4 regions of the Bacillus sp. DTU_2020_1000418_1_SI_GHA_SEK_038 genome follow, and region 1 is predicted to be linked to each of the others. Evidence: a T-box and tRNA genes for the amino acid it is inferred to sense, from the RefSeq annotation. Region 1 holds a T-box; the other regions hold tRNA genes.
What was found. A T-box is a leader RNA that pairs with one kind of tRNA and senses whether it is charged. The one in region 1 lies ahead of pheS (phenylalanine--tRNA ligase subunit alpha), so its partner is inferred to be a tRNA-Phe.

Region 1 (7,180 bases):
CGTTCAGGATCAAAATATTTTAGTGAGAAGGCAATGGATTTCTTCCCTTCCTCCATACGGTCGCCTTCGTATAAATCGAATACCTGAACTTCTTTCAATAATACTCCGCCAGCTTTCTTAATGATGCTTTCCATTTCTCCAGCAGCAACTGCTTTATCGACAACGAGCGCGATATCGCGTGTGATAGACGGATAGCGTGGAATAGATTGATAATGTAACGGTGCTGTCTCCGCTTCTAAAATTGCCTTTAAGCTTAGCTCAAATACATAAGATTCTTTCAAATCATATTCCTTTTCCACTGTTGGATGCGTTTGGCCAACAAAACCAGCTACCTCGCCATTCAAGATAATTTCCGCTGTTCTGCCGGGGTGCATTCCATCTCTTTCGGCTTGTCGATACTCAATTGCATTTTCTAAACCGAGACTAGCAAATAATCCCTCAAGAACTCCTTTTACAACAAAGAAATCAACTGGCTTCTTTTCTCCTTGCCATGGATGGCTTTGCCATAAACCTGTTATTGCACCAGCAAGATGCTCGCGTTCTTCTGGCAATACGTCCTTGCCCTCTGAAAGGAATACATCTCCGATTTCATAAACAGCAAGACTATCATTTTGTCGTGCTGCATTATATTTTAAGACATTTAGCAGCTGTGGAATGATGCTTAGTCGAAGTGTGCTATGATCTTCACTCATCGGCATCGCCAAGCGAATTGGCTCTCGCGTTTCTAATGCATATTGTGCAGCTTTCGCTCCGCTAGTCAGTGAATACGTGATAGCTTGATACAGCCCAGCCCCTTCAAGGTATCTGCGCACGATACGGCGTTTATTTTGATAAGCTGTTAGATGTCCCGGCGTTGAAGAACCAATAGGAAGAGTTGACCCAAGATTATCATAGCCAAATAGTCTAGCTACTTCTTCAATTAGATCTTCTTCAATCGTGATATCACCACGGCGAGTTGGAGCAGTAACAATAATGGAATCGCCGTCTACGCTTGTTTCAAACTGAAGCCTAGCAAAAATATCCTCAACGTCTTTCATTGCTAATTCCGTTCCAAGCACCCGATTAATTTTATCTAATGTTACGGAAACGACAGCCGGTTCAACCTTAAGTGTATTGGCTTCTACCGAACCTGCTAACACTTCTCCGCCAGCATATTTTTCAAGCAGATGTGCTGCTCGCTCCGCCGCTGCTCTTACCCGGTTTGGATCTACACCTTTTTCGAAACGTGCACTTGCCTCGCTTCGTAAACCATGATCTTTAGATGCTTTTCTGACTGTTGTCCCTTTAAAAAATGCAGATTCTAGAAGGACAGTTTTTGTATCGGATTGAACTTCAGAATTTAATCCCCCCATTACACCCGCAAGAGCAACTGGCTCTTGGCCGTTTGTAATAAGAAGATGGTCTGAAGTTAACTCTCTTTTTGCTTCGTCCAGTGTTTGAATGATTTCTCCATCCTTTGCACGGCGAACGAGAATTTGCTTTGACCCTAAACGGTCATAGTCGAACGCATGAAGCGGCTGGCCATATTCGAGCAAAATATAGTTCGTAATATCAACAACATTATTATGCGGACGAATGCCTGATGCCATCAGTCTTCCTTGCATCCAAAGAGGAGATGGCTTGATTTGTACATTTTTAATAACCTTTGCAATATATAGCGGGTTATCTTCAGGTGCTTCCACATCAACAGTTATATAATCAGAAGCCTTTTCTGATGACTCAGTATGATCTGTTTCTGGAAGCTTTACTTCTCTTCCTAGAATTGCCGCCACTTCATACGCAACTCCTAGCAAGCTTAAGCAATCTGAACGGTTTGGAGTTAAGCCAAGCTCTAACACTTGGTCATCACGATGTAATAGTTCAATTGCATCTGTACCAACCTCGGCCCCTTGATGGAATACATAAATGCCTTCTGAATATTCCTTTGCCACAAGCTTGCTTTCAATGCCAAGCTCCTGAAGGGAACAGATCATTCCATTTGATTCCTCTCCGCGAAGCTTTGCCTTTTTGATTTTGAAGTTGCCTGGCAGAACGGCGCCAACTGTTGCAACAGCAACCTTTTGCCCCTTATCAACATTGGGAGCACCGCAAATGATTTGTACAGGCTCTTCCACACCAATATCGACTAAGCATTTATTTAATTTATCCGCATTCGGATGCTGCTCTCTTTCAAGAACATGCCCAACAACAACACCGCGAATTCCTTCATTTAGGACTTCTACGCCTTCAACCTCAATACCGCTTTTCGTAATTCTTTCTGCAAGTTCTGCAGGAGTAACACCTGATAAATCAACATAATCCTGCAGCCATTTATATGAAACAAACATGTTTTATCCTCCTGTATCTCATTTTCTAGCCCTTCAGCAGCTAATATCTATTCATTAATAGAGAATTGTTTTAAGAAACGCACATCATTTGTATAGAAATGACGAATATCATCAATGCCATATTTCAGCATTGCAATTCGCTCTACACCCATACCGAATGCAAACCCTGTGTATTTCTTTGAATCAAAGCCTGACATTTCAAGTACATTTGGATGAACCATTCCAGCTCCTAATATTTCAATCCAGCCGGTTTTTTTGCAGATGTTACAGCCCTTTCCGCCACATTTAAAGCAGGATACATCCACCTCTACTGAAGGCTCAGTGAATGGGAAGAAGCTTGGACGTAAGCGGATTTCTCTGTCTTCTCCGAATAATTTCTTCGCAAATAATTCTAATGTTCCCTTTAAATCACTCATGCGAATGTTTTCATCCACAACTAGGCCTTCAATTTGCATAAACTGATGGGAATGTGTAGCATCGTCATTATCGCGTCGGAACACTTTTCCAGGGCAAATAATTTTTACAGGACCTTTCCCTTTATGCTTTTCCATTGTTCTCGCCTGTACAGGAGATGTCTGGGTACGAAGAAGGATTTCATCTGTAATATAGAAGGAATCCTGCATATCGCGAGCTGGGTGATCCTTTGGCAGGTTCAGAGCTTCGAAATTGTAATAATCACTTTCCACTTCAGGTCCTTCAGCAATTGTATAACCCATCCCAATAAATAAATCTTCAATTTCCTCAACAATGCTTGTAAGCGGGTGATGATTTCCTGTTTTCACAGGACGGCCAGGCAGAGTAACATCAATTTTTTCTCCGGCTAGTTTTTCTTGGACAGCCGCCTCTTCTAAATGAGATTGTTTTGTCTCAATTTCAACAGCAATCGCATCGCGCACTTCATTCGCTAGTGCTCCCATGATTGGGCGTTCTTCGGCAGATAATTTCCCCATGCCTTTTAATACTTCTGTAATTGGCCCTTTTTTTCCTAAATAGGAAACTCGAATATCATTTAGTTCTTTTAAATCAGACGCTTGACTGATTTTGTCCAACGCTTCGGTTTGCAGTTCTTTTAAACGCTCTTGCATCTAAAAAATCCTCCTTTAATTCTGTTTTTTTCCAAAATAAAAAACCTCTATCCCATAAAGGGACGAGGTTTTGGATTCGCGGTACCACCCTTTTTAATACAAAAAGCAGGTTGTGGACAGCTTTATGTATTCGCTTCATTCGGATAACGGCAATAAGCCGGAACATCTTTACACCGAAAAGCGGAAAACGGCTTAGCAAGCCTAGCTTTTTAGTGGTCCCGATGCCAACTCAGGAGGTGAAATTTCTCTTGCTTTCCCTCTGAAAATGCTCTCAGTCTAGGCATTCTCTCCCTGAAAAGTTACCTGCAAGCTACTTGTCTCCATCATTGTTTTATAACAATATAATTTTCCTGTAATTATAGTATATTCCGCGTATAGTTTCAAATTTTTTTGCAAAAATAGGCGGTTAATTGGTTGGGCTTGGATATTTTGTTCTAGATATTCATTCGAGTTGTCCTTCATAGCCTCGATGACGGACAGTTTACTCCAAATATATACTCGATTTGTCCTTCATCACTAGTTTCTCAAATAATAAAGAAGAATCCCTGTTGCTATCGCAACATTTAGCGATTCGCTTTTTCCATAAATGGGGATATAAAGATTGTCGGTTGTTTCAGATAAAATCGATTTTCTTACTCCGCTTCCTTCATTGCCCACGATTAATGCAAATTTCCCCGTAGTCTCAATGTCTGTATACTCTTTGGCATCTTCCAATGCCGTGCCGTACACAGGGATGCTTTCCTTCTTTAGTTTACTAATCCAGTCATTCAGTTTTCCTCTCATAATCGGAAGGTGAAAATGACTGCCTTGAGCGGAACGGAGTACCTTCGGATTGTAAATATCTACACTTCCATCCCCAATAATTATAGCATCCACACCAGCAGCATCAGCTGTTCGAATCATCGTCCCTAAATTACCAGGGTCTTGAACCGCATCAATGAGCAAATATTTATTTCCATTAAATTGATCGGTGTTAAACTCTGGCTGACGGCAAATGGCGATGACCCCTTGAGGTGTTTCCGTATCAGATAAACTCTGAATAATGTCACTCGTCACCAACGTTACTGGGATATCGCCATAATCCCAAGAAGGCGGCAATCCTGTATTTTCACTGACCACAATTTCTTCAATACGACCGCTTAATATTGCTTCTTCAACAAGATGAAAGCCTTCGACTAAAAAGGTTCCTGTTTTGTCTCTTTCTTTTTTCGTTAAAAGCTTTTTCCATTGCTTCACTTGAGGGTTATTAGCAGAGTGAATATACTTCACACTCCTCACTCCTTTATATTTTGCTTCAATTTTCTTATTATAGCCCAATTAAAATACATAATAAATCCAAAAAATGAAATCATAATAACGATTCGATTATACGGAAGGAGTGCTGTCAATGAATTTAAACTTAAGAAACGCAATTATACACAATGTTACAGGCAATTCACAAGACGAATTAAAGGATACGATTGTAGATGCTATTCAAAATGGAGAGGAAAAAATGCTCCCTGGATTAGGAGTATTATTCGAAGTGATTTGGAAGAATTCCTCTGAGCAAGACAAACAGGAGATGCTTCAAACATTGGAAAATGGATTGAAATGAATAGTGGAAACGAAAAAAGATGACCAAATTGGCTCATCTTTTTTCTTTGCTATTATTGAAACGTAATCTTTTCAACTGTTTCTCTATCAAGTCGCTTAATGACCTCTGAAATTAGGTTTACAGCATTTTCATAGTCATCACGATGAAGCATGGCTGCATGTGAATGGATATATCGTGTTGCGATTGTGATGGAAAGTGCAGGAACTCCATTATGTGTTAAATGAATGGCACCTGAGTCCGTTCCGCCGCCTGGGACTGCGTCAAACTGATATGGGATATTCAGTTCATCAGCGGTATCTGTCACTAGATCACGCAAGCCTTTATGGGAAACCATGGATGCATCATACAGAATGATTTGCGGTCCTTTTCCCATTTTGCTTAGTGCTTCCTTTTCGGTAATTCCAGGAGTGTCTCCGGCAATCCCTACATCCACTCCGAAAGCAATGTCCGGCTCAATTTTCTGAGCAGATGTACGGGCGCCACGAAGTCCAACCTCTTCTTGAACCGTACCTACACCATAAACAATGTTTGGATGTTCAGCATCTTTAAGTGACTTAAGAACATCAATGGCAATCGCACAGCCAATGCGGTTATCCCATGCTTTTGCGAGCAGCATCTTTTCATTATTCATCACTGTAAATTCAAAGTATGGAACAACCATATCACCAGGTTTCACGCCCCACTCCTTCGCTTCTTCCCTGCTAGAAGCACCGATATCAATAAACATATCTTTAATGTCGACTGGTTTTTTTCTTGCTTCTGGAGAAAGAATATGCGGAGGCTTTGAACCAATTACCCCAGTTATATCCCCTTTGTTTGTCACGATTGTTACACGCTGGGCAAGCATTACCTGTGACCACCAGCCGCCAACTGTCTGAAAACGAAGAAATCCTTTATCATCAATATTTGTAACCATAAAGCCTACTTCGTCCAGATGGCCAGCAACCATAATTTTCGGGCCGCCCTCTTTCCCAACCTTTTTGGCGATTAAACTGCCAAGTCCATCAGTTGTCACCTCATCGGCATATTCACTTATATATTTCTTCATGACTTCACGAGGTTCACGCTCATTGCCAGGAATTCCTTTTGCATCAGTTAAATCCTTTAGCATTGTTAACGTTGCATCTAATTTCGTCATTATTTCGACTCCCTTAATATGTATTCGGCTATATTATACTAAAATTCCCTAGTAATAAAAAGAAATACCAATTTAATATCCTTGACGCTGCCTTTCATAATTAACTTCATTTTTATCAATATAGGCTTTCTCTATCTCCTCAGCATTGAAGCCTAATAGCTCCCCTAATTGTATGTATGCGTGAAACATTTCCTTATAATCCTCTAATGCCTTGCTGTTTTTGAATATACTTACGAGTTCAAACACATGCAAAAACTGATCATTGACAGACACTTTTGTTTCATGCTGTCCCAAATACTCACTTTCCCCTTCAAACCCGCACTCTATTCCCAGAGAAAGAATAAAATGAACACCATCCACAAACTCTTCTAAAACAGTTTCATGAGGAGATGAGGGCTTTAAACTCCAAAATTTGAAGCACCTAGTTTCATTCGCAAGTTCTCCTAATTCTACGAGGAGCGCCAGCACTTTACGATCAACTAAATTTTCATTGTGCAGTTGATGTTTTGTTTCAATATGCTTATCTAGTCCTTCTTGCATTGCAAATAATTTTTGATAATTCATTTTACACCATCCTAATTATGTCTTTTAAAAAATAGTTATAAAAAAATTATAACAAAATCACAAAAAGTTGAAACTTTTTCATGTAGTTATTCGTAATGAAAGGAAAATACAATTGGAGGGGCTTGTTATGATGTGGCTAATACGCTTCCTGCTATTTGCTCTTATTATTTTTCTTATATATAGCGTGTTTAAATATTTATTAAATCCAAAACGGAAGCTCGAACTGGCCCATGAGCAAAAGCGGTATTATTTCTTAGATGATCAAGACAATGTTCGCAAAAACTTTTTGATTACTTATAAAGGGGTTTTATTTGAAGGGGAAAAATATTTAGGGACAACTGAAAATGCATTTGAGGTTATCTCTATCTTTATCTGGCCCAGAAATCTCGCCTCACTACAAGGGATGGTGCGGGAAGATTTACAATTTATCGAGAGAAAAGTATATGAAAATTACCCAAATGCAAAGATCGAC
Region 2 (7,180 bases), 1.5 Mb from region 1:
GATGTCGGCTCATCGCATCCTGGGGCTGTAGTCGGTCCCAAGGGTTGGGCTGTTCGCCCATTAAAGCGGTACGCGAGCTGGGTTCAGAACGTCGTGAGACAGTTCGGTCCCTATCCGTCGTGGGCGCAGGAAATTTGAGAGGAGCTGTCCTTAGTACGAGAGGACCGGGATGGACGCACCGCTGGTGTACCAGTTGTCTTGCCAAAGGCATAGCTGGGTAGCTATGTGCGGACGGGATAAGTGCTGAAAGCATCTAAGCATGAAGCCCCCCTCGAGATGAGATTTCCCATAGCGTCAAGCTAGTAAGACCCCTGAAAGATGATCAGGTTGATAGGTTTGAGGTGGAAGCGTGGCGACACGTGGAGCTGACAAATACTAATCGGTCGAGGACTTAACCACATTTAGTATGATTACTCGAATAACTTCTTCAGCATTATCTAGTTTTGAGGGAACAAACCTCAATAAAATAGGTCTAGTGGCGATAGCGAAAAGGTCACACCCGTTCCCATCCCGAACACGGAAGTTAAGCTTTTCAGCGCCGATGGTAGTTAGGGGCTGTCCCCTTGTGAGAGTAGGACGCCGCTAGGCTAGCCCCAAGAGGGGCTATTATTTTTGATGAATGCATGATCAATTTAAATAAATTGGCCCGTTGGTCAAGCGGTTAAGACACCGCCCTTTCACGGCGGTAACACGGGTTCGAATCCCGTACGGGTCACCATTTTACAGCATAGTAGAAGTGATATATGTTTAACTAATATGCACTTGCACTTTTTGCGCTGAGGAGGATTAGCTCAGCTGGGAGAGCACCTGCCTTACAAGCAGGGGGTCGGCGGTTCGATCCCGTCATCCTCCATCATTTACCGGTGTAGACCTGAACAACTGACTACAATAAATTGGTTAGATGTTAACTTCTATCCGGTATTTTTTATAAAGTACTTACCTCACCATTTTTGATGTGCGGAAGTAGTTCAGTGGTAGAACACCACCTTGCCAAGGTGGGGGTCGCGGGTTCGAATCCCGTCTTCCGCTCCAAAAATATTTTTTGCAGTATAGGAATTAATTCTAATTGTGTTCCTTTATACCTTTATGTATGGGGCCTTAGCTCAGCTGGGAGAGCGCCTGCCTTGCACGCAGGAGGTCAGCGGTTCGATCCCGCTAGGCTCCACCATTATTATATCAAACTAAATGTCTTTTCTTAATTTGGCGGTGTAGCTCAGCTGGCTAGAGCGTACGGTTCATACCCGTAAGGTCGGGGGTTCGATCCCCTCCGCCGCTACCATATTTATGATTTTAATGTGGAGGAATACCCAAGTCCGGCTGAAGGGATCGGTCTTGAAAACCGACAGGCGGGTCAAACCGCGCAGGGGTTCGAATCCCCTTTCCTCCTCCATATTATGCTTAGTGAAAATTATATAAATACCATTATCGCGGGGTGGAGCAACGAGCGTTACTCCTTGAATAAACTGCGAGTTGTACCGATCGAGCTGCTGCTTGATTTAGCATTCTGAGATTGGGACAGTCCTTATGCTATATATGAGCATAGTAAAAAATCATATTAATATTATTATCGCGGGGTGGAGCAGTCCGGTAGCTCGTCGGGCTCATAACCCGAAGGTCGCAGGTTCAAATCCTGTCCCCGCAATCTGGTCCGGTAGTTCAGTTGGTTAGAATGCCTGCCTGTCACGCAGGAGGTCGCGGGTTCGAGTCCCGTCCGGACCGCCATATTTATATTAGGCTCAGTAGCTCAGTCGGTAGAGGATTTTAAAAGATTGCAGCTGCGAAGCATTTCTTCACCGAATGGCAAGCTATTAAAATCTGCGACAAAGACCGTAGGGCTTTGAAGCACATTCCCAAAGCCACACAAACTTTAGGAAGTTACATTAATTAGGCTCAGTAGCTCAGTCGGTAGAGCAAAGGACTGAAAATCCTTGTGTCGGCGGTTCGATTCCGTCCTGAGCCACCATAAAATTTTCAAAATCCCTATTTTTCCATATGGTGGGGTAGCGAAGTGGCTAAACGCGGCGGACTGTAAATCCGCTCCCTTTGGGTTCGGCGGTTCGAATCCGTCCCCCACCACCATTTATAGGGGTATAGTTTAATGGTAAAACGAAGGTCTCCAAAACCTTTGATGTGGGTTCGATTCCTACTACCCCTGCCAAATATAAAAATATGTGAATTATGGCGGTTGTGGCGAAGTGGTTAACGCATCGGATTGTGGTTCCGACATTCGTGGGTTCGATTCCCATCAGCCGCCCCATATTATTTTACAGAGAAGCAATTCTTGAGGTTACTTCAGTGGGCTATAGCCAAGCGGTAAGGCATCGCACTTTGACTGCGACATGCGTTGGTTCGAATCCAGCTAGCCCAGCCAGTTTTTTTAAAAACAGCCCCGAAGCCTTACATCGATGAATGGTTTTTAAAAAAACTTGCGACAAAGACCGTAGGACTTTGAAGCAAATTTTGACCACAATCAAAATTTAAGAAATGGCGGCATAGCCAAGTGGTAAGGCAGAGGTCTGCAAAACCTTTATCCCCGGTTCAAATCCGGGTGCTGCCTCCAAATTTATAAATGCGGGTGTAGTTTAGTGGTAAAACCACAGCCACGAGCGAAACATCCATGTATAATCTTCGAGTTGCCTCGACACATTCACATCCTTGAATTTGCTAGAAGAGGAAGAGGCATGAATGAGCGTAAATTAAATTTAATTTTGTATCAATCAAAAATGCGGGTGTAGTTTAGTGGTAAAACCACAGCCTTCCAAGCTGTTGATGAGGGTTCGATTCCCTTCACCCGCTCCATATAATTTTAATGGGCCTATAGCTCAGCTGGTTAGAGCGCACGCCTGATAAGCGTGAGGTCGATGGTTCGAGTCCATTTAGGCCCATATATTTACTATTCCGCAGTAGCTCAGTGGTAGAGCATTCGGCTGTTAACCGAACGGTCGTAGGTTCGAATCCTACCTGCGGAGCCACTTTTTATCTGTATTGAACAACAGCCTCCTAAGGTGTTGATTAAAGATTAATATTTCTAATTGTACATTAATTACCAATTGGTCTAACCTAATAAAACCGCTATTTCCATATATATATTGTGGATTAGCGGTTTTTTGTATGTATTTGTAAATTATTGTTTAGTAAGCTACGAAAATTGTTTACCTGATGGGAAATTATTAGTTATTCTATGCAACAGAAATGAAGATTCTTTCAATTTGGTTGAAAGTGATAGGAATAGCTCCTTGTTTCGATGAACTAAGGATTTGTCTAAATAAAAGGTAGAAATAGAGTGGTCCAACATTACGTCAATCCCTGTTTGCAGCTTATTTGTGTTGATTGCTTCGTCAAGCTCAGGCATGAAGACAAAATCCTTAATTGAATCCTTAATTGTGATAAGGATAAACCAGCCCGTTCCATATACAAACTTGCCTTGGTTCGTAATTGTCATAATATCCCCGTATTGCAGATGAATAAAGCCACTGACCATGTTTTCTCGCCTGGATCCGTAATATAATGACTGTAGCGTTAACCCTTCCTTAGCTCTCACAATGAATTCCAACGCAGTTACCCCTTCACCGATATGATTATCAGATTAACGGGCTGGATAACCCCACTGATTGAAGTTCCATCTGTTTTACCCTTTAATATCAATTCATATTTCTGTTTTTTTGCTATTATTCCTAGAAAATGATTGTCAGTTTCATGTCTTTTATTGGACAAACATCTTAAAAAGTAAGTGTCATACCAGATTGAAATACTAATTGCGATTGATAATTATTTTCATTTATTCATTGACAATCATTTCCTGACTGTTATAATAAAAATTGTGAGTTGTAGTGATAATGATTTTCAGTATCATTAAAGCTTACGAAAATGTTTACTTATTGGAGATAGTTATGAAAAAAAGATACCTTATCGCCTCGCTCATTGTTCTATCAATCCTATCCCTTTTCGTTGGTGTGAGCCATATAACACCGAAGGATTTGCTGAATCTGCAATCTGATGAAACTCAAATTTTTCTCATCAGCCGCTTGCCAAGATTATTGGCAATCTTATTTGCAGGAGCAGGGATGAGTATTGCAGGGCTAATCATGCAGCAGCTCAGCCGGAATAAATTCGTTTCACCAACAACAGCGGGTACACTCGATGCTACTAGACTTGGAATTCTAGTGTCAATGCTGTTATTTGCGAATGCGTCTCTTCTTGAAAAAATGGTCGTTGCCTTTGTATTTGCGCTCGCCGGCACGCTTTTGTTTATGCAATTGCTTGACCGAATTAAATTTAAGGACGCAATTTTTATTCCGCTTGTTGGTTTAATGTTTGGAAACATCTTATCTTCGATTACGACCTTTTTTGCCTATCGGGCAGATGTCATCCAAAATATGTCTGCATGGCTCCAGGGTGATTTTTCAATGATAATGAAGGGACGATATGAGCTTTTATACATAACGATTCCATTGTTAGTAGTGGCCTATCTATTTGCGAATCGCTTTACAGTCGCAGGTATGGGGGAAGATTTTTCGAAAAACTTAGGTTTGTCCTATAAACGAGTTGTGAATTTTGGACTTATTCTTGTAGCACTAATAACCGTTACGGTTGTTCTAACAGTTGGAATGATTCCATTTCTTGGCTTAATTATCCCAAACATTGTTTCAATTTTTAAAGGGGATCATTTGCAAAAGACCTTACCGCATACCGCATTACTTGGCTCATCCTTTTTGCTTGTGTGTGATATATTGGGACGGGTTATTATTTACCCTTATGAGATTTCGATTAGCTTGATGGTAGGAGTCATTGGCAGCGGAATCTTCCTCTACTTACTATTTAGGAGGAAGGCGTATGCGTAATTCTATAAAAATGATCATTCTCGCTGTACTAGCGATTTTGTTTATCAATATTTATTTATTTCACGGTTTAAATGGCAGCTTCGATTATGCATTGCCGCGAAGAGGAATTAAAGTCATTGCTATGGTTCTAACAGGTATATCCATTGCGTATGCAACAGTGGTTTTCCAAACGATTGCGCATAACCGAATCTTAACACCGAGTATAATGGGGCTTGATTCCCTCTATTTACTCATCCAAACGATTATTATTTTCTTTTTAGGATCCGGTCATGTATTGGTCGCCAATCGGCAGTATAATTTCTTTTTATCAGTTGTAGCTATGATTGTATTTGCCTTATTACTCTATCAACTGCTTTTTAAAAATGGAAAGCGGCCGATATACTTCCTTTTGCTTGTTGGGATAATTGTAGGAACGTTTTTTTCCAGCATTTCTACTTTCCTGCAGGTGCTTATTGACCCGAATGAGTTTCAAAGAGTGCAAGATCGGATGTTTGCAAGCTTTAATAATGTGAATGGTGATTTAGTATGGCTTGCGTTAATCATTATTATCGCCGCAATTGTAATAGGTGTAAGGTCAATGAACTATTTGGATGTTATCTCGCTTGGCCGTGATCATGCCGTAAACCTTGGTGTTCCGTACGATCTAATTGTGAAACGAATGCTCGTTTTGGTAGCTATATTAATTTCTGTTGCTACTGCATTAGTTGGCCCGATTACGTTTTTCGGTCTGATTGTAGCTAATTTATCATATCAGTTTTTCAATACCTACAGACATACCACAATCATTAGTGGTGCAATGGTCATGAGTATCATTGCGCTTGTGGGGGGGCAGTGGGTTGTGGAGCGAATCTTTACGTTCTCGACAACTCTTAGTGTCATCATTAATTTTTTCGGTGGCGTGTATTTCATTTATTTACTGCTAAAGGAGAGTCGATCTAAATGATTCAAGTCCGTGCCTTATCCAAATTTTATGGGAAAAAGCCTGTCGTTGAAAATGTGACAGTCGATATTCATCCAGGAAAAATTACTTCCTTTATCGGTCCAAATGGAGCTGGGAAATCAACGCTGCTTTCGATGGTTAGCCGATTAATCGAAGCGGATACGGGTGAGGTGCTGATTGAAAACTCTCACGTAAAGAAAATGAAATCGAATGACTTTTCCAAGCGTGTGTCCATTTTAAAACAATCCAACTATATGAATGTAAGGCTGACGATTCGTGAACTCGTGTCGTTTGGGAGGTTCCCATATTCAAAGGGGCACCTGAACGAGGAAGATGAGAAGATGGTCGATCAAGCGATTAAATATATGGGATTAACCGATATGCAGCATGACTTTCTTGATGAACTATCTGGTGGCCAGCGCCAGCGAGCATTTATCGCCATGGTAATTGCACAGGATACGGACTATATTTTGCTCGATGAGCCGTTGAATAATTTAGATATGAAGCATTCCGTCCAAATTATGAAAATTCTCCGCCGCCTAGTGGATGAGTTAGGAAAAACGGTTGTCATTGTCCTGCACGATATCAATTTCGCCTCTGTCTATTCAGACCGGATTGTGGCTTTGAAGGACGGGAAGGTTGTAAAAAATGGACCGACAAATGAAATCATTCAGTCGGATTCATTAAAAGAAATATATGATATGGATATTCCAATTAAAAAAATAAATGATTGCCGAATTTGCGTTTATTTTAGTTCATAGAAAAGGAGATTATCAGATATGAAAAAATGGTCATTATTTACCTTAATATTAACAGTTTTCCTTGTACTTGCCGCATGTGGATCGAAGGAAGCAACAAAGGAAGAAGAAAACTCTAATACTGGAAGCGACAAGCCAGTTGAAGAAACTGTGGAAATAAAAATTAAGCATGAACTTGATGAGCAAGAGGTTGTTTTAGACAAAACGCCAGAAAAAGTTGTTGTTTTTGACTTTGGTATTTTGGATACGTTAAATGAGCTAGGTGTTCCAGTTACTGGATTGCCACAGGCAACCATTCCGCCATATTTAGAAAAATATGCTGGATCTGACTACACGAATGTAGGAAGCTTGAAAGAGCCGGACTTCGAGGCGATTCATGCATTAAAACCAGATGTGATCTTCATCTCCGCTCGCCAATCTGATATGTATGAAGAGTTCAAAAAAATTGCACCAACAATTTATGTAGGAGTCGATTACACAAATTATATGGAATCCTTCACACATAATATGGAAGTGATTGCACAAGTATTTGGCAAAGAAGAACAAATGAAAACAGAATTGGAAGAAGTAAATAAGGCGATTGCTGCAATAAAAGAAAAAACGGAAAGCTCTGATGCAAGAACATTAATTATTATGGGCAA
Region 3 (7,180 bases), 190 kb from region 1:
GGAGCTGTCCTTAGTACGAGAGGACCGGGATGGACGCACCGCTGGTGTACCAGTTGTCTTGCCAAAGGCATAGCTGGGTAGCTATGTGCGGACGGGATAAGTGCTGAAAGCATCTAAGCATGAAGCCCCCCTCGAGATGAGATTTCCCATAGCGTCAAGCTAGTAAGACCCCTGAAAGATGATCAGGTTGATAGGTTTGAGGTGGAAGCGTGGCGACACGTGGAGCTGACAAATACTAATCGGTCGAGGACTTAACCACATTTAGTATGATTACTCGAATAACTTCTTCAACATTATCTAGTTTTGAGGGAATAAAATTAATTTTTCTCTTGAAAAAAGTAAAAAAGACGATATAATAAATATTGTCCTTAATAAAAGTCTAGTGGCGATAGCGAGAAGGTCACACCCGTTCCCATCCCGAACACGGAAGTTAAGCTTCTCAGCGCCGATGGTAGTTAGGGGCTGTCCCCTTGTGAGAGTAGGACGTCGCTAGGCTTAATAACTGGAGGATTAGCTCAGCTGGGAGAGCATCTGCCTTACAAGCAGAGGGTCGGCGGTTCGATCCCGTCATCCTCCACCATAATTATGCCGGCCTAGCTCAATTGGTAGAGGATTTTAAAAGCTTGCAACAACGAAGCTTTACCTCCTCGAATGGCAAACTTTTAAAATCTGCGACAAAGACCGTAGGGCTTTGGAGCACAGTTACTAGCAACAATTAAATTTAAAAATGATTATTTAATTATGCCGGCCTAGCTCAATTGGTAGAGCAACTGACTTGTAATCAGTAGGTTGGGGGTTCGAGTCCTCTGGCCGGCACCACGTAGTTCAGAGCGATTAGCTCAGTCGGTAGAGGATTTTAAAAGCTTGCAGCACCGAAGCTCATCATCCTCGAATGGCAAACTTTTAAAATCTGCGACAAAAACCGTAGGGTTTTGAAGCACAGTATGACCACTATCAAGTTTTAGGAAATAACATTTTATCCCGAGCCATTAGCTCAGTCGGTAGAGCATCTGACTTTTAATCAGAGGGTCGAAGGTTCGAGTCCTTCATGGCTCACCATTTATATATGCGGGTGTGGCGGAATTGGCAGACGCACCAGACTTAGGATCTGGCGCCGCGAGGCGTGGGGGTTCGACTCCCTTCACCCGCATTCATAAAGATAAGCGGAAGTAGTTCAGTGGTAGAACACCACCTTGCCAAGGTGGGGGTCGCGGGTTCGAATCCCGTCTTCCGCTCCAAACATGCCGGGGTGGCGGAACTGGCAGACGCACAGGACTTAAAATCCTGCGGTAGGTGACTACCGTACCGGTTCGATTCCGGTCCTCGGCACCATTGATATAAACTAATGCGCCCGTAGCTCAATTGGATAGAGCGTCTGACTACGGATCAGAAGGTTATGGGTTCGACTCCTTTCGGGCGCGCCATTATATCAAATAATAAGTATTTACGGGAAGTAGCTCAGCTTGGTAGAGCACTTGGTTTGGGACCAAGGGGTCGCAGGTTCGAATCCTGTCTTCCCGACCATATTAATAATTAATTATGGGGCCTTAGCTCAGCTGGGAGAGCGCCTGCCTTGCACGCAGGAGGTCAGCGGTTCGATCCCGCTAGGCTCCACCAATATCAATAATAATAAGATACTTTAATTTGGCGGTGTAGCTCAGCTGGCTAGAGCGTACGGTTCATACCCGTAAGGTCGGGGGTTCGATCCCCTCCGCCGCTACCAAATTGAGGACCTTTAGCTCAGCTGGTTAGAGCAGACGGCTCATAACCGTCCGGTCGTAGGTTCGAGTCCTACAAGGTCCACCATTTTGTTTATTATTTGGAGGTATACCCAAGTTCGGCTGAAGGGATCGGTCTTGAAAACCGACAGGGGCTTAACGGCTCGCGGGGGTTCGAATCCCTCTACCTCCTCCATTATTTTTATTATAAATACTATTATCGCGGGGTGGAGCAACGAGCGTTACTCCATGAATCAACTGCGAGTTGTACCGATTGAGCCGCTGCTTGATTAAGCATCCTGAAATCGGGACAGTCCTTATGCTTTATATGAGCATAGTAAAAATCATATAAATATTATTATCGCGGGGTGGAGCAGTCCGGTAGCTCGTCGGGCTCATAACCCGAAGGTCGCAGGTTCAAATCCTGTCCCCGCAATCTGGTCCGGTAGTTCAGTTGGTTAGAATGCCTGCCTGTCACGCAGGAGGTCGCGGGTTCGAGTCCCGTCCGGACCGCCATTATTTCAATAGTAGCTCAGTAGCTCAGTCGGTAGAGGATTTTAAAAGATTGTAGCTTCGAAGCAAACCTTCACCGAATGGCAAGCGTTTAAAATCTGTGACAAAGACCGAAGGACTTTGGAACACATTTCTTAAGCTATTCAAACTTTAGGAAGCAATATATTTTATGGCTCAGTAGCTCAGTCGGTAGAGCAAAGGACTGAAAATCCTTGTGTCGGCGGTTCGATTCCGTCCTGAGCCACCATTTAATTATTACTTAATGCGGGTGTAGTTTAGTGGTAAAACCACAGCCACGAGCAAAAACATCCATGAGTAAACTTCGAGTTGCCTCGACGCATTCTCATCCCTGAATTTGCTAGAAGAGGAAGAGGCATGAAAGTTCGTAAAAAATAAATAATTCCTTATTCACTTAAAATGCGGGTGTAGTTTAGTGGTAAAACCACAGCCTTCCAAGCTGTTGATGAGGGTTCGATTCCCTTCACCCGCTCCAATGATGGGCCTATAGCTCAGCTGGTTAGAGCGCACGCCTGATAAGCGTGAGGTCGATGGTTCGAGTCCATTTAGGCCCACCATTTTTATATTAATTAAATTATACTAACTATTCCGCAGTAGCTCAGTGGTAGAGCATTCGGCTGTTAACCGAACGGTCGTAGGTTCGAATCCTACCTGCGGAGCCATTATGGGGAAGTACTCAAGAGGCTGAAGAGGCGCCCCTGCTAAGGGTGTAGGTCGCGTAAGCGGCGCGAGGGTTCAAATCCCTCCTTCTCCGCCATAATTTGGCCCGTTGGTCAAGCGGTTAAGACACCGCCCTTTCACGGCGGTAACACGGGTTCGAATCCCGTACGGGTCATAAAAAAGGTTGTCAACCAATTGTGTTGGCAGCTTTTTTTTATTCAATTAAAAGTAACGATGTAAAAAGATGCCACAGACTAAGGTTCTGTGGTATTTTTTGTATATAGGAAAAATATCTAATTTATATGAGACGAATAAACTAATAATAGCCATAAGGAGAAATAGTAGATGATTAAGTATATTATTTTTGATTTTGATGGAACGATTGCCAATTCTCAATATGCATTTGTTTCTGCTTGGAATCATCTGGCGGAAAAGCACCGATTTAAAAAACTAGAGCACGAGAGCCTAGAGGATTTAAAAAAGCTAACTATTAAAGAACGCAGCAGGGTATTAAATTTTCCTATGTATAAATTGCCCATTTTGATGCCAGAGCTCTACACAGCCTATCGACAATCAATATTGGACGTGACTTTATTTGAAGGTATGAAGGAGTTATTAAGTGAATTAGAAATCAGAGGTTACCATACAGCCATTATTTCATCTAATACAGAGGATAATATTAGAGAGTTTTTAAATCGTAATGGGATTAAGGTAACTGATATTCTTTGTTCCAGCCGTATTTTTGGTAAGGATAAAGTGATAAAAAAATTCTTGAAATCTCACAATTTGCAGCCTTCAGAGGTTATTTATGTCGGAGATGAGCATCGGGATATCGTTGCCTGCAAAAAGTGTAATGTAAAAGTTATATGGGTTGGTTGGGGCTATGACGGTATCGAAGTGGTACAATCTGAAAATCCTGACTATATGATTCAAACTCCAGATGAAATCTTACAAATCGTTTAAATCTCCTTTAATCTTATCAAAAAATTTAGTCATGCTTAAACGCTTGGAATAAAACGCTCCAAGCGTTTTCTATTACAAGCTTTTCCGCTAGTCAAACCTTTCATCTTTTTCGTGCAATTTTATTCCGGGGTTATCCAGATCGAATTCCGATGTTATTCCGGTGGAAGGACCTCGGAACATCTCTCCAACTGCAAGAATCTTTCCATCTGGCGGTCCGAATAGGGGGACCTTCACTTCATCTTTAGAAGCTTCGTTAATTAAAAACTCTTCTTCTTTATTACTCAATTTAAATGTCTCCTTTTAACTAATAGATATGTGTAAGAAGCGAGAACCGTCAATTCATTTTGGTGTCTGTTTCAGCCCAAAAGAGTCAACCTCGGTAACCAATCCCCACCAAAGTTACACGCCCCAACAGCAATAAGCGAGGAACGGTCATCATCAGCTCGACTTATTAATGCCCATTCACGTAAAAAGCCTACTGTTCAAAATAAAGTGGAGCTCTGAATTCAAATTGTTGCTTGTTTTATTTTGTCAATCACGACAATAAATTATGTCGAAATTTCAAGATTACCTTTATATCTTGATGTTAATTGACACATTGTTAAAGTTGTTGTCAAAAAATTTAGAAAATCTTAACAAGGTCTTTTCTAAAACTACTCGAATATAATCATGGAAGCCACTGGGATTAGAAGGAGAAGATTGGAATGAACACAGTTTTTCCAACAGATTATCAAATGCATTTATTTCATGAGGGAACTCTTTTTGAAAGTTATCGCCTCTTTGGTGCACATATTATAAAAAAGGATGACAAGGTAATTACACGGTTTTGTGTCTGGGCGCCGAATGTAGAAATTGTCAGATTAGTCGGTGATTTTAATGATTGGAATGGAGAGGGGTACCTCTTACATAGAGTAAATAATGAAGGAATTTGGATGATTAATGTTGATATGGATTTACAGGGATGTTTATACAAGTACGAAATGATTACTAAGGAGGGTAAACATTTCTTAAAATCGGATCCATTTAGCTTTTATTCGGAAACTAGGCCAGGTACAGCATCTATTGTATATTCACTTGATGGATATTCGTGGAATGATGATCATTGGATGCAGAAAAGAGAGAAAAAGAATACTCTGTCAGAGCCTATGGCCATTTATGAAGTCCATTTAGGATCGTGGCGAAAGAAAAAGGATGGCCGCTTTTTATCTTACAGAGAATTAGCTGCTGAATTAGTTCCTCATATAGTGGAGCTTGGATTTACTCATATTGAGCTATTACCCATTGTCGAGCACCCGCTCGACGAATCATGGGGCTATCAGGGAACAGGCTATTATTCTGTTACAAGCAGATATGGTACCCCACATGATTTTATGTATTTTATTGATCAATGCCATCAAAATGGCATTGGGGTTATTCTTGACTGGGTGCCTGGACATTTTTGCAAGGATGCCCACGGACTATATGAGTTTAATGGAACGCATTTGTACGAATATGAAAATTCTTGGGACAGTGAAAATGCTGTCTGGGGCACAGCAAACTTTAACCTTGGGAAAAATGAAGTACATAGCTTTTTAATTTCAAATGCGCTTTTCTGGATGGAAACCTATCATATAGATGGTTTTCGCCTTGATGCCGTGTCCAATATCATTTATTGGCCGAATCGGTATGAAGAAACAGAAAATCCATTGGGCATCCATTTTTTGCAAAAATTAAACGATGCCGTTTATGAGCAGGATCCTTCATTCTTGGTAATGGCTGAAGATTCAAGTGAATGGCCGCAAGTGACCTCACCCGTACATTACGGTGGCCTTGGCTTTCAATACAAATGGAATATGGGCTGGATGAATGATGTCCTAAGCTATATGGAAACAGAACCAGATTCACGGTCGGATGTTCATGGAAAAATGACCTTTTCACTGCTGTATGCCTTTAATGAAAACTTTGTTTTGCCCTTTTCACATGATGAAGTCGTCCATGGGAAAAGGTCTCTATTAAATAAGATGCCTGGAGATTACTTGAACAAGTTTGCACAGCTGCGGTTATTGTTAGGCTATATGATTGCCCACCCGGGAAAAAAGCTTTTATTTATGGGGGCAGAACTAGGGCAATTTTCTGAATGGAAGACTAAAGAGCAGCTTGATTGGCATTTGCTCGAGTATGATATGCACAAGAAAATAAATGTTTTTGTAAAGGAATTGCTGAAGCTATATCGGCGATCCAGGCCATTTTTTGAGATGGACTTTCTTCAAGAGGGATTTGAGTGGATTGATGTGAATAACAATCAGCAATCGATCTTTTCCTTTATCCGCAAAGGAAGAAGGGATGGCGAGCATCTTGTTGTCATCTGTAATTTTACAGATCGTGTATATGAAGATTATCGGGTAGGTGTTCCTCAAAAGGGGTCCTACAGGGAAATATTTAATGGTGATAAAGCCGAATTTGGAGGGTCTGGCTTTGTAAATAAGAAGGTTTTAAAGACAGAAGATGAACCGTATCATGGGAAGTCATACTCGGTAAAAATGACGGTAGCCCCCTTTGGGGTATCGATACTACGTCCAGTTAAACATCGAAAGGAGAGGAAAGGAAATGGGAAGGAAGAAGTGCGTAGCCATGTTATTGGCAGGAGGGAAAGGGAGCAGACTCCATACATTAACTGACAACCTAGCTAAACCTGCAGTGCCCTTCGGAGGGAAATATCGGATTATTGATTTCACTTTGAGCAATTGCACGAATTCAGGCATTGATACAGTTGGGGTGCTGACGCAATATCAGCCACTTGTATTGAATTCGTATATAGGAATCGGCAGTGCTTGGGACTTAGATCGAAGAAATGGTGGGGTTACCGTCCTCCCGCCTTACAGTGAATCATCTGAGGTCAAGTGGTACACGGGAACTGCGAGCGCCATTTATCAAAATATAAATTATTTAAAGCAATATAACCCAGAATATGTATTGGTCCTTTCAGGTGACCATATTTATAAAATGAATTATGAGCTCATGCTTAACTATCATATCGAAAAAGGTGCGGATGCAACGATATCAGTTATTGAAGTTCCTTGGGAGGAAGCTAGCCGTTTTGGAATTATGAATACAAGTGACGATATGGTGATAACCCAATTTGAAGAAAAACCGGATGTGCCCAAAAATAATTTGGCTTCCATGGGCATATACATATTCAATTGGTCCCTTCTAAAGGAATATTTAGAAAGGGATGCACAAGATCCTAATTCCAGCCATGACTTTGGCAAGGATATTATTCCGTTACTTTTAGAAGAAGAAAAGCAGTTATTTGCCTACCCGTTTAAAGG
Region 4 (7,180 bases), 2.0 Mb from region 1:
CGAATTCAGACAAACTCCGAATGCCAAAGATTTATCCATGGGAGTCAGACTGCGAGTGATAAGATCCGTAGTCAAGAGGGAAACAGCCCAGACCACCAGTTAAGGTCCCAAAGTATACGTTAAGTGGAAAAGGATGTGGAGTTGCTTAGACAACCAGGATGTTGGCTTAGAAGCAGCCACCATTTAAAGAGTGCGTAATAGCTCACTGGTCGAGTGACTCTGCGCCGAAAATGTACCGGGGCTAAACGTATCACCGAAGCTGTGGATGGACATCTGCGATGTCCGTGGTAGGAGAGCGTTCTAAGGGCGTTGAAGCTAGACCGTAAGGACTGGTGGAGCGCTTAGAAGTGAGAATGCCGGTATGAGTAGCGAAAGATGGGTGAGAATCCCATCCACCGAATGCCTAAGGTTTCCTGAGGAAGGCTCGTCCGCTCAGGGTTAGTCGGGACCTAAGCCGAGGCTGAAAAGCGTAGGCGATGGACAACAGGTTGATATTCCTGTACCACCTCTTTACCGTTTGAGCAATGGGGGGACGCAGGAGGATAGGGTAAGCGCGCTGCTGGAATAGCGCGTCTAAGCAGTTAGAGTGCAAGCGAGGCAAATCCCGCTTGCGTTAAGCTTGAGCTGTGATAGCGAGGGAAATATAGTACCGAAGTTCCTGAATCCACACTGCCAAGAAAAGCCTCTAGCGAGGGAAAAGGTGCCCGTACCGCAAACCGACACAGGTAGGCGAGGAGAGAATCCTAAGGTGAGCGAGAGAACTCTCGTTAAGGAACTCGGCAAAATCACCCCGTAACTTCGGGAGAAGGGGTGCTCATTTGGGTGAATAGCCCGGATGAGCCGCAGTGAATAGGCCCAGGCGACTGTTTAGCAAAAACACAGGTCTCTGCGAAGCCGCAAGGCGAAGTATAGGGGCTGACGCCTGCCCGGTGCTGGAAGGTTAAGAGGAGGGGTTAGCGCAAGCGAAGCTCTGAATTGAAGCCCCAGTAAACGGCGGCCGTAACTATAACGGTCCTAAGGTAGCGAAATTCCTTGTCAGGTAAGTTCTGACCCGCACGAAAGGCGTAACGATCTGGGCACTGTCTCAACGAGAGACTCGGTGAAATTATAGTACCTGTGAAGATGCAGGTTACCCGCGACAGGACGGAAAGACCCCGTGGAGCTTTACTGTAGCCTGATATTGAATTTCGGTACAGCTTGTACAGGATAGGTAGGAGCCTTGGAAGCCGGAGCGCCAGCTTCGGTGGAGGCATTGGTGGGATACTACCCTGGCTGTATTGAAATTCTAACCCGCGCCCCTGATCGGGGCGGGAGACAGTGTCAGGTGGGCAGTTTGACTGGGGCGGTCGCCTCCTAAAGAGTAACGGAGGCGCCCAAAGGTTCCCTCAGAATGGTTGGAAATCATTCGAAGAGTGTAAAGGCATAAGGGAGCTTGACTGCGAGACCTACAAGTCGAGCAGGGACGAAAGTCGGGCTTAGTGATCCGGTGGTTCCGCATGGAAGGGCCATCGCTCAACGGATAAAAGCTACCCCGGGGATAACAGGCTTATCTCCCCCAAGAGTCCACATCGACGGGGAGGTTTGGCACCTCGATGTCGGCTCATCGCATCCTGGGGCTGTAGTCGGTCCCAAGGGTTGGGCTGTTCGCCCATTAAAGCGGTACGCGAGCTGGGTTCAGAACGTCGTGAGACAGTTCGGTCCCTATCCGTCGTGGGCGCAGGAAATTTGAGAGGAGCTGTCCTTAGTACGAGAGGACCGGGATGGACGCACCGCTGGTGTACCAGTTGTCTTGCCAAAGGCATAGCTGGGTAGCTATGTGCGGACGGGATAAGTGCTGAAAGCATCTAAGCATGAAGCCCCCCTCGAGATGAGATTTCCCATAGCGTCAAGCTAGTAAGACCCCTGAAAGATGATCAGGTTGATAGGTTTGAGGTGGAAGCGTGGCGACACGTGGAGCTGACAAATACTAATCGGTCGAGGACTTAACCACATTTAGTATGATTACTCGAATAACTTCTTCAGCATTATCTAGTTTTGAGGGAATGAAAATTTCTCTTGAAAAAAATCAAAAAGACGATATAATAGATATTGTCTTTAACAAAAGTCTAGTGGCGATAGCGAGAAGGCCACACCCGTTCCCATCCCGAACACGGAAGTTAAGCTTCTCAGCGCCGATGGTAGTTTGGGGCTGTCCCCATGTGAGAGTAGGACGTCGCTAGGCTTTTAATATATTCACTATTCCGCAGTAGCTCAGTGGTAGAGCATTCGGCTGTTAACCGAACGGTCGTAGGTTCGAATCCTACCTGCGGAGCCATCTGGAGAGCTGTCCGAGTGGCCGAAGGAGCACGATTGGAAATCGTGTATACGCTAACCGCGTATCAAGGGTTCAAATCCCTTGCTCTCCGCCATTTAAAAACTTATCTGGCCCCTTGGTCAAGCGGTTAAGACACCGCCCTTTCACGGCGGTAACACGGGTTCGAATCCCGTAGGGGTCACCATTTGGCATACTAAGTACGCGACATCCTGTCGCAACGTATGCACTTGCACGTCCTGTGCTTCGGAGGATTAGCTCAGCTGGGAGAGCATCTGCCTTACAAGCAGAGGGTCGGCGGTTCGATCCCGTCATCCTCCACCATGTTTACTTATAGCATGGAATATTATTGTCGCGGGGTGGAGCAACGAGCGTTACTCCATGAATCAACTGTGAGTTGTACCGATGCAGCTGCTGCTTGATTAAGCATCCTGAGATCGGGTCAGTCCTTATGCTTTATATGAGCATAGTAAAAATCATATAAATACTATTATCGCGGGGTGGAGCAGTCCGGTAGCTCGTCGGGCTCATAACCCGAAGGTCGCAGGTTCAAATCCTGTCCCCGCAATCTGGTCCGGTAGTTCAGTTGGTTAGAATGCCTGCCTGTCACGCAGGAGGTCGCGGGTTCGAGTCCCGTCCGGACCGCCATTTTGTGGCTCAGTAGCTCAGTCGGTAGAGCAAAGGACTGAAAATCCTTGTGTCGGCGGTTCGATTCCGTCCTGAGCCACCATTTAAAAAGAATACGCCGGCCTAGCTCAATTGGTAGAGGATTTTAAAAGCTTGCAGCACCGAAGCTTTACTCCCTTGATGGTAAACTTTTTAAATCTGCGACAAAGTTTGTAAGACTTTGAAGCACAATTTTTAGCAGTTTTTAAATTAGGAAATAAAATAATATACGCCGGCCTAGCTCAATTGGTAGAGCAACTGACTTGTAATCAGTAGGTTGGGGGTTCGAGTCCTCTGGCCGGCACCAAAAATTTAAAATTACAGCTTCGGAGCAGTTCTTCAATGAATGGTAATTTTAAATTTTTGCGACAAAGACCGCAGGACTTTGGAGCATATTATGACTACAGACAATTTCTAATAACTACGGTGGGGTAGCGAAGTGGCTAAACGCGGCGGACTGTAAATCCGCTCCCTTTGGGTTCGGCGGTTCGAATCCGTCCCCCACCACCATTTATAGGGGTATAGTTTAATGGTAAAACGAAGGTCTCCAAAACCTTTGATGTGGGTTCGATTCCTACTACCCCTGCCATAAATTATGGCGGTTGTGGCGAAGTGGTTAACGCATCGGATTGTGGTTCCGACATTCGTGGGTTCGATTCCCATCAGCCGCCCCATTTAATTATTGAAACTATTATGAATTATGGCGATTGTGGCGAAGTGGTTAACGCATCGGATTGTGGTTCCGACATTCGTGGGTTCGATTCCCATCAGTCGCCCCATTTTAATAAATAGTGGAACCCTTATCATAGGTTTTGATATAATATCATTAATTACTCTATATTATTGGGCTATAGCCAAGCGGTAAGGCATCGCACTTTGACTGCGACATGCGTTGGTTCGAATCCAGCTAGCCCAGCCATTTGCGGAAGTAGTTCAGTGGTAGAACACCACCTTGCCAAGGTGGGGGTCGCGGGTTCGAATCCCGTCTTCCGCTCCATTTTATTTTAAGGCGGCATAGCCAAGTGGTAAGGCATAGGTCTGCAAAACCTTGATCACCGGTTCAAATCCGGTTGCCGCCTCCAACTTCAAAATTATTTTTTTATATACGCCGGGGTGGCGGAACTGGCAGACGCACAGGACTTAAAATCCTGCGGTAGGTGACTACCGTACCGGTTCGATTCCGGTCCTCGGCACTTCCTTGAAATTTTAATACGCCGGTGTGGCGGAATTGGCAGACGCGCACGACTCAAAATCGTGTTCCTTCTGGAGTGTCGGTTCGATCCCGACCACCGGTATCTTTTGTTATTTTAGTTAAATAAGATTTTTTAGAAAGCTCATAACCCTCTTCAAATAGAGATTTATGAGCTTTTTCAATTTCTAAGAAGTCGTTAGAAAACGATTAGGACTTCAAATCATTTTACACATTTTATACACAACCATCTCCTCATATTTTCTTCATACTAAGTTGTTCATCCTCAATTCGTAATTCTTAATAGCATGTATTGCCATATCCTAGCCGTTCAATTACGAATTGGATTGATTGTCCTTTTATTGAGTGATATCTATGCCGTATGCATACCTGTCTTTTCGGTCAAAATATACCTTTTTGATATAGTGCCAGTTGTCTAGTTATTCACCTAGTTGATAGGTAGATAATTATTGGACTATTTTAAATCGTATCCATAATTTCCATAATTATTGACATCATATTTGTTATAATTTTTATAGCTTCATTTTAACTCTATATAATTTCATTTAAAATATTTAATATAGCTGGAGGAGATAAGGAATTGAATTGCCAGCAAGTTCTGTAAACCTTAAGATAGGATTACAGACTAATCGAACGAAAATGCACCTTAGCCCTTTACCACTGTTGTGCTTAGCAAAATAAAAGTGCAGAATTTTGCAAAGATAAATTAAGCTGCAATTTTAGATAAGAGCCTTGGTCATGATAGCCTTCATGGATAGCCAAGCCCTGTGGCTACTGGATTCTTGGTTAGAGAAGTATGCCTATAGATGTGGCTCCATGTCAGTTTGCAATACTCTGCATTTGCAATTGCAACAATGTTTACTTTTTCTCTGCAAAATACAGCTTTCTAATAGGTAATAATGTTGCATATTGTCAACAATTTTCGAAACTGATAATACAAAATAAGAATTATAAGGGAGAAAAAATGGATCAAAGTTCTATAGCTATTTTATTTATAGGGGCTTCTATGTTTATTCCTTTATGGATTGGTGCTAAAGCAGGTGAAAAAGACCAAGCGACCATATCTGGTTTTTTTGTTCAGAACAGGAGCATGTCCCCAATGACTGTATTCTTTACTGTTCAGGCCACCTGGTGGAGTGCTTTTGCTTTTTTGGGTTCTACTTCATATTATTACAACAATGGACCTGTATATTGGACAACCATAGGTTGGGATATACTTTTTGGAATACTTTTTTTGAGGATCGGAAAGAGAATATGGTTTTATGGAAAAGAGAACAACTATATTACTGCGACCGACTTTTTTATGGATATATATAAATCCAAAGCTTTAGGAATATTAGTCACGACTCTTATGATGCTTTTTACAATACCTTATTTTCAAATACAGATTTCTGGCGGAGCATATCTTATTGAAACAGCTTCAAAGGGATTGATACCAAGTCAGATGGGAGCTTTTGTATTTACCTCCGTTATAGTAATTTATGTTTGGACTGGAGGACTGAGGGCTGTTGCCTGGACCGATATTTTTTACCAGATATTAATAATTATTAGTGTATTGTTAGGTGGAATATTTATTGTTTATTATTTCAATGGAATTGGAAATCTCTTCTCGGAGTTAAATGATAAAGTGCCTGAAGTTTTAACTCTTCCTGGGCCTATGGGTCCGCTGCTATGGATTTCAATGTTTGTAATTGTTCCTATTGGCGCATTAATGGGACCTCCACTTTGGATAAGGATATATGCAGTAAAAGATGCCAAAACCTTTTATCTAATCCCTTTCTTGCTTGCTTCTATATCATTCATTAATATGACTCCTATGCTTTTAGGCAATGCGGGAATCCTTCTTGTAGATGAACTGGTTGATTCTGATACATTATTACCGAGGGTTGTTTTAAATTACATGCCATATATACTTGCCTATATAATACTAATTGGTGGTGCAGCTGCCGCCATGTCTACAGCAAACTCTCAAATTCATTCGATTTCAGCTATGTACACAATTGATATACATAAAAGATATATAAATAGAAATACGAGTGACAAAAGGTTACTCAATATAGGAAAGGTTGGAATTCTGATATTTGCAGTCCTTTCATATCTAACTTTTACTTTTATTCCAGGTTTAATGATTCAGCTTGGATTAATTGCACTAAGCGGTACAGCACAAGTATTTGTTCCGGTAGCAGGGGCTCTTTTTTGGGAAGAATCAAATGCAAAGGGCGCTATAGCGGGAATTATTACTGGATTAGCCGTTCTTATTATAATTTCATATAACTTTGATATAAATGTTGGAATAATAGGGTTTCTTGCATTAATCTTCAATGCATTTGTATTTATAGTAGTTTCAAAATTTTCACAGGAAGTAAAAGAAACTAAGGAGAGCATTAAGAATCTTAAATCAAAGTATAAAAGGTCTATTAATTAGAAAACTAGGCATATAAACGGAAAGGATGGGAATAGGCAATCAATATAAGGAAGGCTATTAGAATCTGCAAGAGGCGCATAATAATTTTATGCGCCTACTCTTTTCTTATTCAACTCTTTCAGATATCTAACTTGAAACCAAAGGTAATAGAGGTACATTTAAAAGGTATAAACAAGTACTTTAGTTCCTGTTAAGCCAACGATACGAACAGTGTGTTAATTTTATAAAAGGCCAAATAGTCTAGGTAGGAACAAAGCAATATCTGGAAAAACAGTAGTTATGAACAATGTTGGAAGCCAAGCGAAAAGAATCAACCACATTGTTGGTTTCATCATTTCGTTGATTGGTGCATTGCCTATTCTGGATCCAAGGTATAAAAATGGAGCGGTTGGAGGAGTAACACAACCTAGTCCAAGATTAACACCCATTATAGCTGCAAAGTGTACTGGATGAATTTCAAGTGCAATTGCTACTGGTAGTAATATCGGTGTTGTAAGAAGGATGGCACTTGTATCGTCCATAAGCATTCCTATAATAATCAAGAATAAGTTAAGCATGAAAATTAAAA

Region 2: it encodes a tRNA-Phe, which carries the amino acid that the T-box ahead of pheS (phenylalanine--tRNA ligase subunit alpha) is inferred to sense. The anticodon was not compared.
Region 3: it encodes a tRNA-Phe, which carries the amino acid that the T-box ahead of pheS (phenylalanine--tRNA ligase subunit alpha) is inferred to sense. The anticodon was not compared.
Region 4: it encodes a tRNA-Phe, which carries the amino acid that the T-box ahead of pheS (phenylalanine--tRNA ligase subunit alpha) is inferred to sense. The anticodon was not compared.

The regions. Positions count from the first base shown of each region.
Region 1 covers NZ_CP135435.1:3,332,282-3,339,461, forward strand. Annotated here, with positions in the region: gene pheT (phenylalanine--tRNA ligase subunit beta) at 1-2,327, opposite strand, end outside; gene pheS (phenylalanine--tRNA ligase subunit alpha) at 2,375-3,412, opposite strand; T-box leader at 3,468-3,748, opposite strand; gene RRV45_RS16700 (TrmH family RNA methyltransferase) at 3,929-4,681, opposite strand; gene sspI (small acid-soluble spore protein SspI) at 4,800-5,006, shown strand; gene RRV45_RS16710 (M42 family metallopeptidase) at 5,059-6,144, opposite strand; gene RRV45_RS16715 (dUTP diphosphatase) at 6,217-6,708, opposite strand; gene RRV45_RS16720 (sigma-w pathway protein ysdB) at 6,836-7,180, shown strand, end outside.
Region 2 covers NZ_CP135435.1:339,916-347,095, forward strand. Annotated here, with positions in the region: rRNA gene RRV45_RS01790 (23S ribosomal RNA) at 1-399, shown strand, start outside; rRNA gene rrf (5S ribosomal RNA) at 472-588, shown strand; tRNA gene RRV45_RS01800 (tRNA-Glu) at 644-718, shown strand; tRNA gene RRV45_RS01805 (tRNA-Val) at 781-853, shown strand; tRNA gene RRV45_RS01810 (tRNA-Gly) at 958-1,032, shown strand; tRNA gene RRV45_RS01815 (tRNA-Ala) at 1,093-1,168, shown strand; tRNA gene RRV45_RS01820 (tRNA-Met) at 1,203-1,279, shown strand; tRNA gene RRV45_RS01825 (tRNA-Ser) at 1,298-1,390, shown strand; tRNA gene RRV45_RS01830 (tRNA-Met) at 1,569-1,642, shown strand; tRNA gene RRV45_RS01835 (tRNA-Asp) at 1,646-1,722, shown strand; tRNA gene RRV45_RS01840 (tRNA-Phe) at 1,888-1,963, shown strand; tRNA gene RRV45_RS01845 (tRNA-Tyr) at 1,995-2,079, shown strand; tRNA gene RRV45_RS01850 (tRNA-Trp) at 2,085-2,158, shown strand; tRNA gene RRV45_RS01855 (tRNA-His) at 2,182-2,257, shown strand; tRNA gene RRV45_RS01860 (tRNA-Gln) at 2,297-2,371, shown strand; tRNA gene RRV45_RS01865 (tRNA-Cys) at 2,487-2,560, shown strand; tRNA gene RRV45_RS01870 (tRNA-Gly) at 2,726-2,799, shown strand; tRNA gene RRV45_RS01875 (tRNA-Ile) at 2,812-2,885, shown strand; tRNA gene RRV45_RS01880 (tRNA-Asn) at 2,898-2,972, shown strand; gene RRV45_RS01885 (hypothetical protein) at 3,140-3,553, opposite strand; gene RRV45_RS01890 (ABC transporter permease) at 3,891-4,841, shown strand; gene RRV45_RS01895 (iron chelate uptake ABC transporter family permease subunit) at 4,834-5,784, shown strand; gene RRV45_RS01900 (iron ABC transporter ATP-binding protein) at 5,781-6,542, shown strand; gene RRV45_RS01905 (siderophore ABC transporter substrate-binding protein) at 6,561-7,180, shown strand, end outside.
Region 3 covers NZ_CP135435.1:3,519,186-3,526,365, reverse strand. Annotated here, with positions in the region: rRNA gene RRV45_RS17685 (23S ribosomal RNA) at 1-259, shown strand, start outside; rRNA gene rrf (5S ribosomal RNA) at 379-495, shown strand; tRNA gene RRV45_RS17675 (tRNA-Val) at 505-580, shown strand; tRNA gene RRV45_RS17670 (tRNA-Thr) at 744-819, shown strand; tRNA gene RRV45_RS17665 (tRNA-Lys) at 984-1,059, shown strand; tRNA gene RRV45_RS17660 (tRNA-Leu) at 1,069-1,150, shown strand; tRNA gene RRV45_RS17655 (tRNA-Gly) at 1,164-1,238, shown strand; tRNA gene RRV45_RS17650 (tRNA-Leu) at 1,244-1,332, shown strand; tRNA gene RRV45_RS17645 (tRNA-Arg) at 1,348-1,424, shown strand; tRNA gene RRV45_RS17640 (tRNA-Pro) at 1,448-1,524, shown strand; tRNA gene RRV45_RS17635 (tRNA-Ala) at 1,542-1,617, shown strand; tRNA gene RRV45_RS17630 (tRNA-Met) at 1,647-1,723, shown strand; tRNA gene RRV45_RS17625 (tRNA-Ile) at 1,730-1,806, shown strand; tRNA gene RRV45_RS17620 (tRNA-Ser) at 1,822-1,914, shown strand; tRNA gene RRV45_RS17615 (tRNA-Met) at 2,081-2,154, shown strand; tRNA gene RRV45_RS17610 (tRNA-Asp) at 2,158-2,234, shown strand; tRNA gene RRV45_RS17605 (tRNA-Phe) at 2,403-2,478, shown strand; tRNA gene RRV45_RS17600 (tRNA-Gly) at 2,651-2,724, shown strand; tRNA gene RRV45_RS17595 (tRNA-Ile) at 2,730-2,806, shown strand; tRNA gene RRV45_RS17590 (tRNA-Asn) at 2,837-2,911, shown strand; tRNA gene RRV45_RS17585 (tRNA-Ser) at 2,916-3,006, shown strand; tRNA gene RRV45_RS17580 (tRNA-Glu) at 3,013-3,084, shown strand; gene RRV45_RS17575 (HAD-IA family hydrolase) at 3,255-3,872, shown strand; gene RRV45_RS17570 (hypothetical protein) at 3,960-4,157, opposite strand; gene glgB (1,4-alpha-glucan branching protein GlgB) at 4,577-6,529, shown strand; gene RRV45_RS17560 (glucose-1-phosphate adenylyltransferase) at 6,459-7,180, shown strand, end outside.
Region 4 covers NZ_CP135435.1:1,319,383-1,326,562, forward strand. Annotated here, with positions in the region: rRNA gene RRV45_RS06490 (23S ribosomal RNA) at 1-1,990, shown strand, start outside; rRNA gene rrf (5S ribosomal RNA) at 2,105-2,221, shown strand; tRNA gene RRV45_RS06500 (tRNA-Asn) at 2,240-2,314, shown strand; tRNA gene RRV45_RS06505 (tRNA-Ser) at 2,318-2,408, shown strand; tRNA gene RRV45_RS06510 (tRNA-Glu) at 2,424-2,498, shown strand; tRNA gene RRV45_RS06515 (tRNA-Val) at 2,560-2,635, shown strand; tRNA gene RRV45_RS06520 (tRNA-Met) at 2,806-2,879, shown strand; tRNA gene RRV45_RS06525 (tRNA-Asp) at 2,883-2,959, shown strand; tRNA gene RRV45_RS06530 (tRNA-Phe) at 2,966-3,041, shown strand; tRNA gene RRV45_RS06535 (tRNA-Thr) at 3,209-3,284, shown strand; tRNA gene RRV45_RS06540 (tRNA-Tyr) at 3,403-3,487, shown strand; tRNA gene RRV45_RS06545 (tRNA-Trp) at 3,493-3,566, shown strand; tRNA gene RRV45_RS06550 (tRNA-His) at 3,576-3,651, shown strand; tRNA gene RRV45_RS06555 (tRNA-His) at 3,681-3,756, shown strand; tRNA gene RRV45_RS06560 (tRNA-Gln) at 3,822-3,896, shown strand; tRNA gene RRV45_RS06565 (tRNA-Gly) at 3,900-3,974, shown strand; tRNA gene RRV45_RS06570 (tRNA-Cys) at 3,986-4,059, shown strand; tRNA gene RRV45_RS06575 (tRNA-Leu) at 4,085-4,170, shown strand; tRNA gene RRV45_RS06580 (tRNA-Leu) at 4,191-4,272, shown strand; gene RRV45_RS06585 (sodium:solute symporter family protein) at 5,152-6,612, shown strand; gene RRV45_RS06590 (TRAP transporter large permease) at 6,834-7,180, opposite strand, start outside.